One region of the Cytobacillus sp. FSL H8-0458 genome, then DNA from elsewhere that is predicted to be linked to it. Evidence: riboswitches for the same ligand, from Rfam matches in the RefSeq annotation. Region 1 holds a riboswitch; the other holds the start of a gene.
The links. A riboswitch is a leader RNA that binds a small molecule or an ion and turns the genes downstream of it on or off. The one in region 1 is predicted to bind cobalamin.
Positions count from the first base shown of each region.

Region 2: linked by a shared signal. The riboswitch ahead of cobJ (precorrin-3B C(17)-methyltransferase) and the one ahead of NYE23_RS19985 (ABC transporter substrate-binding protein) in region 1 are both predicted to bind cobalamin.

Region 1 is NZ_JBBOBR010000001.1:3,978,822-3,983,689, reverse strand. Features, by position in the region: gene NYE23_RS19995 (FtsW/RodA/SpoVE family cell cycle protein) at 1-694, opposite strand, end outside; gene NYE23_RS19990 (hypothetical protein) at 992-1,768, shown strand; cobalamin riboswitch at 1,850-2,054, shown strand; gene NYE23_RS19985 (ABC transporter substrate-binding protein) at 2,221-3,195, shown strand; gene NYE23_RS19980 (FecCD family ABC transporter permease) at 3,161-4,213, shown strand; gene NYE23_RS19975 (adenosylcobinamide amidohydrolase) at 4,343-4,868, shown strand, end outside.
Region 2 is NZ_JBBOBR010000001.1:1,487,640-1,492,507, forward strand. Features, by position in the region: gene NYE23_RS07095 (hypothetical protein) at 50-736, opposite strand; cobalamin riboswitch at 1,411-1,587, shown strand; gene cobJ (precorrin-3B C(17)-methyltransferase) at 1,820-3,442, shown strand; gene cobK (precorrin-6A reductase) at 3,452-4,222, shown strand; gene NYE23_RS07110 (precorrin-8X methylmutase) at 4,210-4,868, shown strand, end outside; gene NYE23_RS07115 (cobalt-precorrin-5B (C(1))-methyltransferase) at 4,859-4,868, shown strand, end outside.

The DNA of each region.
Region 1 (4,868 bases):
TTCTGCTGAACTGATAGGGATCGATCCCAAGGTATTTCTCTAAAATCTCCGGTGCTATGATCACCAGGTATAGAACGGTTCCTGCTAAAGCACCGAGGATTCCATAAATCGGAACAAGGATTTTCCAGGTGATTCCGGATACCAGGATGATTCCTGCTAATATCGCGATGATGACAAGAGCGGTACCCAGGTCTTCTATAATAATCAATCCTAATGGAGGCAATGTGGCCGCACCTAGTTTGATTAGGAGAAAAAAGTCCGTGCCGGCTGACTTAGCCTGATACTTCAGATGGTGATCAGCGATGATTTTGCTGAGGGCAATAATAAGGAACACCTTTACAAATTCTGAAGGCTGCACCGATCCGAGTCCGGGAATGATATACCACAATGTAGCCCCTTTGCGCTCTGGTGCGATGCTTTCCGGTGCAATGAATAGCCCGACAAGCAACAGGATGCCTAAACCGTACAGCAGCCATGTGAGTCTTCGGATTTGCTCGCTGTCAAAATACATGACAATCCCTACAATGACGGCACCAACAATATAATTTTTAATTTGTGAGACAACAAAATTCCCTTCATATTGATTGGAGGATTGTCCGCTGTAAATCGCAATGCAGCTGATGAGAAAAAACAGCAGCAGAAGAAAGCATAACGTCCAATCGAATCGGTCTGAGAATCTATTATTCTGGTTCATTATATGCACCTGGTTTCTTTACCTTTTTACATTTTTATCCTATCAGAGAAAAATTAACCTAACAATAGAGAAAGAGATTTCATTAGTTAGACGAGAAAATCACGATGATGGTTTCCTGTATTTTCAAAAAAACGGGTTTAAATTTTTTTCTCATCGGCAAAGATATTTTCAGATATTTTTGCTACAATAAGAGAATAAAATATTGGAAGTTTGGCAGGCAGTTTCATAAGAAGCTGTCTTTTTATCAATTAAGGCTATGAAAATACTACTGTGGGTAACGGTTCGGAGGTTTCGTCATTGAAAAGAAGGAATCAAGCTATTCGTGATCTCATCTACATCCATCTTAATGAACAGGATCAGTATGTGATGACTTATGGAATTGAGTTTGCAGAGTTTGCCCAAACTCTATCAGATTCTATTAATAACTTGCTGCTGTTAAAGCACCGTTATGAACATGGGGACTTTAATAGCCACACGATGTTCGATTATGTGTCGAGGGACAAGCTGGGCAGGCTGGTTGAGGATGATGTATACGGCTATGGCGATTTTTGCTGGATCGACTTCGAGGAAGAGGAAGCGGTGAATGAGCTTCCCGGCCAGACAATCGCGGAGCTTCTTTATCTCGGCCATATCAAAGAGCATCTTAAGCTCCCTTTTTACAATTATCTGAGCAACCGCTATGTGTACCTTGCCCATGATGATGGCTGGTTTAACCGCACATATTATCGCGATCTGAACGATTTTTACCGTATGCTTGGGGAAGTGATCCCCGGTAAAATGGGACAGATGAAGGTGGAAAAAACGCTCCTTGGCATTAAAAAGAAAAAGACGTATCCTCCAATCACCAGAGATGTCCTGCTTTCATTAAAGCCCCTTATGAAAGAAGGAGCGGTCCTTTCCATTAAGGATATTGAACAGAATCGGATCCGGATCGAAATTCCTATTTGGATTATTGGTGATTTTGCGAATATGGATGATATGTATGATGAGTACGAAGCCATAGCGAAAGAGCCATGTGAGGCGAAGATTGTGTTCGATAAGAAAACAAGGGAATGGAAAATATACTCGCGTTAGAATTCTGAACTTTTTTACAACATTCAGCAATTTTCTGTTACTTTTTCTGCGGGATGGTGTATAATCGGAAATAGAAAATTTTATATCCGCAATAGAACAGGTGTCTTCTCAAAAGGGCTTTAAAGCAAGCTCTTTTGAAGACTTAATAGGGAAGCTGGTGAAATTCCAGCGCGGTCCCGCCACTGTAAATGGAAGCTGTCTGCAAATCCACTGTACATACAAGTATGGGAAGGAGCAGAATGCATTGACCATGAGCCAGGAGACCTGCCTGATTCTTAAGCACCCATTAACCTACGAGGATAGGGAGGTGTTTGGTCCGGCCATCTAATCTGCATTTATTGTAAATGACCATACCAACATCTCCTTGCCGTTCGAGGAGATGTTTTTTTATTTTAAACGGTGGTGACAGGCACCACCCGAATTTTGTCGAAAGTAATGGAGGATTGCTTAGTATGAAGAAATTTTATGCATTTTTATTAACTATGCTGCTTGCTGCAGGAGTGCTTGCAGGCTGCGGCGAGAGTGCTGAACAGCCAAAAGAAGAGAAAAAAGTTGAGGAAGGGCAGAATGCCGGCGGGGAAGAGGCTGCTTTTCCTGTTACGATAAAGGATGCCCTTGATAATGAAATCGTTATCGAATCCAAGCCAGAAAGAATCGTTTCCATGATTCCAAGCAACACAGAAATTGCTTTTGAATTGGGGCTTGGAGAAGAGGTAGTCGGAGTCTCCGATTTTGATAACTACCCGCCCGAAGCCACAGAAAAAGAAAAGATTGGCGGCATGGAATTTAATGTCGAGAAAATTATTTCTTTAAACCCGGATCTTGTCCTTGCTCACGCGTCGAGCGCACATAATTCCGAAGCAGGCCTTCAGCAATTAAGGGATGCAGGCGTGACCGTCCTTGTTGTCAATGATGCGAAGAGCTTTGACCAGGTTTTTGAATCCATTGTAATGGTTGGAACCGCAGCAGGGGAGAAAGATAAAGCAGAGCAGCTCATTTCAGATATGAAGAGCAAGCTTGAGGAAATTAAGACAAAAGCTCAGGATATAAAAGAAGAAGACCGCAAATCGGTATTCGTGGAAGTTTCACCAGCTCCTGAAATCTATACAGCTGGTGCAGAAACCTTTATGGACGAAATGCTAAGTGCGATTAATGCAGAAAATATCATTACGGAAGAAGGATGGCCGAAAATGGATCCGGAAGCGATTATCGAACGGAATCCGGATGTAATCATCACAACTCATGGCTATTACACTGAAGATGCTGCTGGCGATGTAATGAAAAGGGATGGCTGGCAGGATATAACAGCAGTGAAAAATAAGCAGGTTGCCGATGTTGATTCCGATATGGTAACCCGCTCTGGCCCTCGTATTATTGAAGGAGTCGAGGAACTTGCAAAAGCAGTATATCCGGACGTATTTAAATAATAAATTTCTGGCTTATCTAACAGCAGCAGCTTTCCTGTTCTGTGCTATGCTGATGGGGATTTCAATTGGTACAGTGTCTGTTCACCCCATCACTATTATCAGAGTAATAAGCGCTGAGATTTTCCCTTTTATTTCATTGGGAAACACGGATGCTATGCATGCAAATATCATTATGAACATTCGCCTGCCGCGCGTTTTGCTGGCTGGCTTAGTAGGGGCGTCTCTTGCAATTGCGGGAGCCGCCTTTCAAGGTTTATTAAGAAACCCGCTGGCAGATCCATATACCATTGGAGTTTCTTCCGGGGCTTCACTCGGTGCTGTTTTAACATTGTTCCTGGGATTATCCATTCCGTTTGCAGGAATGTTTACACTGCCTTTATTCAGCATCTTATTTTCCTTTTTAACCATTTTTGCCGTTCTGCTATTTGCCAGAAAAATTGAAAGATCCATGAAAGTGGAAACGATTATTTTAACGGGCATTATCTTCAGTTCTTTTCTTGGCGCTCTAATTTCTCTGATGATTGCCCTGACCGGTGAGGAGCTTAGACAGATTATTGGATGGCTTCTTGGCAGTGTATCCATGAGAGGCTGGGCGTATATTAACATTATCCTTCCGTTTTTTGTAATTGGTGCCATCCTTCTGTTAGTGAACAGTAAAGAGCTGAATGCTATGAGCTTTGGGGAAGAAAAGGCCCAGCATATAGGGGTGGACGTTCAGAAGAGAAAGATGATGGTTCTGGTAGCTGGCTCCATCTTAACTGGTGCGGCTGTAGCTGTGTCTGGAACGATAGGATTTGTCGGCCTTGTGATCCCTCATCTGACCAGGCTGTTATGGGGGCCGGATCATAGGCACCTATTGCCCTTATCGATTCTTATGGGTGCAGGTTTTCTTATTATTGCCGATCTGGTTTCACGGACGATCATTGCACCTACCGAGCTTCCAATCGGCGTGATTACAGCGATCATTGGTGCACCTGCGTTTGCCATTATTTTAATTAAAAGAAAGAATAAACTTTGAACTTCGATAACTGTCCAGCATAAGTGTCCACCCATTCAAGGGGAAGGCTTCCGCGGATTTTCTTCGCAGGAACAAGCGGTTTCACCTTGTTCCGAAGGCATATCTTAGTTCAGAAAGAAGTGGTTAATCATGCTTAGCGTTAATCAGGTTACTGGCGGATATGCCGGTGCGCCGGTTGTTAAAAATATCAGCTTTGAAGTAGAAAAAGGGGAGCTTTTCGGGATATTGGGGCCGAATGGAAGCGGCAAGACCACGATTCTCAAGATGCTGAGCGGCATTTTGCCTTATAAGTCAGGTGAAATACGGATTAAAGGTAAGAACCTTTCACAGTATACACCCAAAGAACTGGCGAAAATCATTGCTGTTCTGCCCCAGCATTCCTCTCAGGCCTTTTCATATACCGTAAAGGAAACAGTTTCCCTTGGCCGGTATGCTCATCAAAAGGGCTGGTTCCAGAGCTGGTCCGGTAAAGATGAAGAAGCGGTAAAACGGGTTATGGAGCAGACGGGCATCTCCCGATTTCAGGATGATGATATTCAGCAATTATCCGGCGGCGAAAGACAGAGGGTGTTTTTAGCCCAGGCCCTTGCCCAGGAGCCGGAAATTCTATTGCTGGATGAGCCGACGAACCATCTTGATTTATCCTATCAAAAAG
Region 2 (4,868 bases), 2.5 Mb from region 1:
AATAATGTTGCAAGTATGCAATAAAAAGGCTCATCCATTATTTATTTATTTATTGGATGATTCCATTATATACAATGCCTCCGCGGAGGTTAATGATTTTTAACCTGTTTGTGTCTTTAACGTAAATACTTTTGAATTGTGGTTGTCCCTGGTTATCTTTTAAAAGGATGACACGTTTGTGATTATTGTTCTCCACGACTTGTGTATTGAAGTCTTCTACATTAACGAAATTGACAAGTGTAGAGTATTCTTTTAACCCTTCAAGACCTTGTTCTATAGTGCCCTTATCCTGGCTATCTTCTTCAATAGTTTCATTGACACTGTCTTCGTTTTCAGTCCCGTTGTCTACTGAGTCAACATTTTCTTCCGCATCACCAATAATTTGACTGAATATCAATCCGCCTTTTAGGTCAATCACTTGCAATCGGTTTGTGTCTTTAATAAAGACGCTTTTGAACTGCAGCTTAGCGCTGTCATCTTTTAAGAAAATAATACGTTTATGATTATTGTTTTCCACGACTTGTGCATTGAAGTCTTCAGCATCAACTATATCATCAAGTATGTCGTATTCAGGAAAATTTTGAATGTCTTCTGTCAGGATTTTATATTTTTGATAATTTGCTGCATCATTTTTCCCTGGTACCTGTGTCGTGTCAGCATTTGCATGAACTGCGTAACCAATGCCAAAGCTTGTTAGAAGTAGTGTGCTTGCTGTTGTGAGTACGAATGTTTTCATGTGTTTTCTCTCCTTTATTTTAAGTTGCTTTTATTTCAAATTGAGCAATTACGTCCCAATATGAATAATATTTAACCGGATCAGAAAAAGAAAAAACATGAACTTTTCCCAGATAATGCTTATATTATTTAATGTTTTTTCAAGTACATAAATCATTCTAGGTACTTATTATTGAAATGTAAAGGTACAAATGGTTGAAGTAAAATCTGGTTAGAATTGCTTATTTATAAATAAAAAAATATTTAAAATTGGTGTTTGATCATATTTTTAACGGTTTTCTTCAACATTTTTTCTCTATTATTTTCACCAGTCAAGATCGAATGAAACAAATGAGGGTGTTTTAACTGGAAGTCGGATAGACGAAAAATACCAAGGTGAAAAAAGTTTTTTCGGGGAGCCATCCAATGATATTACCTACACTAATGAAAATGCTCATATCAATGTTCTGCATGGAAAAAGATATTGCCTGGAAAAAATAATAGAGGTAACGTGCTGCTGAACATACCTCCAAGCTTGCTAGAGGAGATTCACTTTAAAACAAAAAATGGCGACATTGATGCTGATCATATTTCTAAAGTATCATCAAAGATAAAGCCATTAAAACTGTATTTAAAAAATTATGAAAAAAATAATATGTCAAAATTGGTCATTATATGTTATATTAGTAAAAAATTAATATATCAATTTAAATAAGTGCTCACTTTGTGAGGTAAAAGGGAAACCAGTGAAAGTCTGGTACAGCCCCCGCTACTGTAAGAGCTGATGAAATTACAATGCCACTGAGAAATCGGGAAGGTGTAAGAGTAAGAAGAAGCTTAAGTCAGGAAACCTGCTTATTTAAACGACACTTGCTTTTCGGAGGGAGAAGTATAGGCGGGACAATTTTGATCAATTGTTTTTGGGTTTCAGTATGCTTATTTTTATACTGTCATTTCATATGCCTGTATTCCTTTGAAAAGGAGTGCAGGCATTTTTTATTTGGCAAAAAGCATTGAACTTTGAGAATGATCTGGCGCGGGACGCCTGTCGAGCAGCACGGCAGCAGGCTAGGCGCATGTTCTTTTATTAATTGGAGGTAAGCCTATGAAAAAGGGGAAAATCTTTGTTGTCGGCTTTGGCCCGGGTGATCGTGAGCATATAACCAAACGGGCTGTGGATGCGCTGCAGCAGAGTGATTGCATTATTGGCTACAAAACTTACGTAGATCTGATCATGCCATTCGTTACAGCAAGTTCTATTGTCAGTACTGGGATGACTGAGGAGGTATCCCGTGCGCAGGATGCAGTGAAAAGAGCGGAAGCTGGCCATATTGTATCCGTGATATCGAGCGGTGACTCGGGTGTATACGGCATGGCTGGCTTAGTGTATGAAGTGCTGATCGAAATGGGCTGGACGGAAGAAGAAGGAATCGAAGTGGAAATTGTTCCGGGCATCTCTGCGATTAATTCATGTGCGAGTTTACTGGGTGCACCTGTCATGCATGATTCCTGCACCATTAGTCTGAGTGATCATTTAACACCCTGGACGGTGATCGAGAAGCGCATTGAAGCAGCCGGGATGGCGGATTTTGTCATCGCTTTATATAACCCGAAAAGCGGCAGAAGGACACGACAGATTGTCGAGGCACAAAGGATTCTATTAAAATATCGTTCTCCTGAAACGCCTGTGGGGCTGGTGAAAAGTGCTTACCGCGAGAATCAGAATGTCATTCTGACTACACTGGCGGAAATGCTTGATCACGATATAGGCATGCTGACAACAGTTGTGATCGGGAATTCTTCCACTTTCTTTTATGACAATAAAATCATTACGCCTCGCGGATATCAGAGAAAGTATACGCTTGGTGATGAGAAGCAAAGCTTAAAGCCGCATCAGCGTTTAAAAAAGGAAGCGGAGCCATGGGCATTAAATCAGGAAACCGGGGAAGCACAGGCCGGCTACGAGCAGATCCAGAGAAAAAAACAGGAAACCAGCTCACTGGATATGGCTTTTAAGGCATTATCGCTGGTGACTAAATCCGAGATAGACCAAACACATTTAGTGCAGCAGCCAATCGAAGATATATTTGAATTTGCGGTTTCGCCTGGTGTTGCCAATAAATTTATTACAGCTGACCAAATGCGCGTATTGGCAGAAGCTGTTGGCGAGAAGGGCACCATGGAATATACACCGGATCACCGATTTTTAATCAAAATTCCAACCGGACGGCCTCAGTCGATTGTGGAAAAACTCGAACAGCACGATCTGACTGTCATGCCAGTGGGCGATGTGCTAAATGTAAAAGCGTGCGATTTTTGCTACGGGGAGAAGGCAGAATCCATTCCATATGCAGAGGAAATTGCAGCTGAACTGGGTGGCTTAAAGCTTCCAAAGGAACTGCATATTGGCTTTAATGGCTGCGGTATGGCCTGTTATCGGGCGGTATTTGATGATATCGGCATCGTTTACCGCAAGAAGAAGTTTGATCTATTTATCGGGGCAAAGCCGGTTGGCCGTACAGCCCATGCTGCACAGCCTGTAGCAGAAGGAATGGAGCCCGACCAGCTTCTGCCGTTATTGAAGGACATTATTGAAGAATACAAAGAAAATGCGCATCCAAATGAACGGCTTTTTAAATATTTTAAGCGAGTGAAAAAAATTCAGTATTTTACCTATCAGGATATGAGCTCCAAGATCGAAGTCGAGCCGGCACCATGCGGGGATTAGGGGGATCTTATGATTCTATTTTTAGCAGGCACAAGTGATGCTAGAGCATTAGCCGTTCAATTGAAAAATCAAGGTTATCCCTTACTGGCAACCGTTGTCACAGAATCGGCAGCTGACAGTTTGAAAGCTGAAGGCATTTCTTATAAAGTGGGACGGCTGTCAGAAAATGACATGATTGGACTAATTCAGATGCAAGAGATGACCACTGTGATTGATGCCAGTCATCCCTATGCGGACGAAGCGTCAAAAACGGCCATGGCAGCAGCCAAAGCATGCAGCATTCCTTACATACGTTACGAAAGGCCAAATGAACAGTTTACCTCACCGCTCATAACTGAAGCCGAAAGTTATGAGGAAGCAGCAAAATTGGCTCAATCACATAAAGGGACAATCATGCTGACAACTGGCAGCAAAACGCTGGAAATCTTCACAAAATATTTGATGCGTGATGAGATCCGGCTTGTATGCAGGATGCTGCCAAACATGGGAAACATGGAAAAATGCCATAAGCTTGGCATTAAACAAAAGGACATTATTGCGATCCAGGGACCATTTTCCGAATCATTAAACAAAGCTCTTTGTGAGCAGTATGAAGTGACCCTGATGATTACTAAAGAAAGCGGCAAAGTGGGATCGGTGGATGAAAAAATGACCGCTGCCCTGGAATTGGGGATTCCTGTTATTTTAATCAAGCGGCCGCAGCTTGTATATGAAAACTTCTGCACTTCTTTTAAAGAAGTGACTCAAAGATTGGGAGGGCTTTATACATGGCAAACATGAACTTTAATACGACATTTGTACCGGTAACGGTAGATCCGGATAAAATTTATGACCACAGCTTCGCGATTATTAAAGAGGAGATGGGCGAGCATCCATTTACAGACGAGCAATGGCTGGTGGTACGGCGTGTCATCCATGCCTCGGCAGATTTCGAGCTGGGCAGAAGCATGATTTTTACTCCAGATGCCATTGAAGCAGGGGTTCAATCCATTTTAGCGGGCCGTCATGTCGTGGCAGATGTACAGATGATTGAAAGCGGGTCAGGACGCAAGCGATTCCAGAAGCATGGCGGGGACCTGCATTGTTATATTGCGGATGAAGACGTTTCAAAGGAAGCGAAGGCTCAAGGAACAACACGTGCGATTATTTCCATGCAAAAAGCAACAAGTCTGCATGAAGGAGGAATCTATGCAATCGGCAATGCGCCAACCGCGCTGCTGGAATTGATTCGTTTAGTGAAAGAAGGGCTCGCAAAACCAGACTTAATTATTGGCATGCCAGTTGGCTTTGTATCAGCGGCAGAGTCAAAAGCCGAGCTGGCCGTGCTGGAAGGGATCCCATTTATTACAAATGCAGGGAGAAAGGGTGGCAGTACAGTGACGGTCGCTGCGCTGAATGCCATTTCGATTATGGCGGATGAACGGGC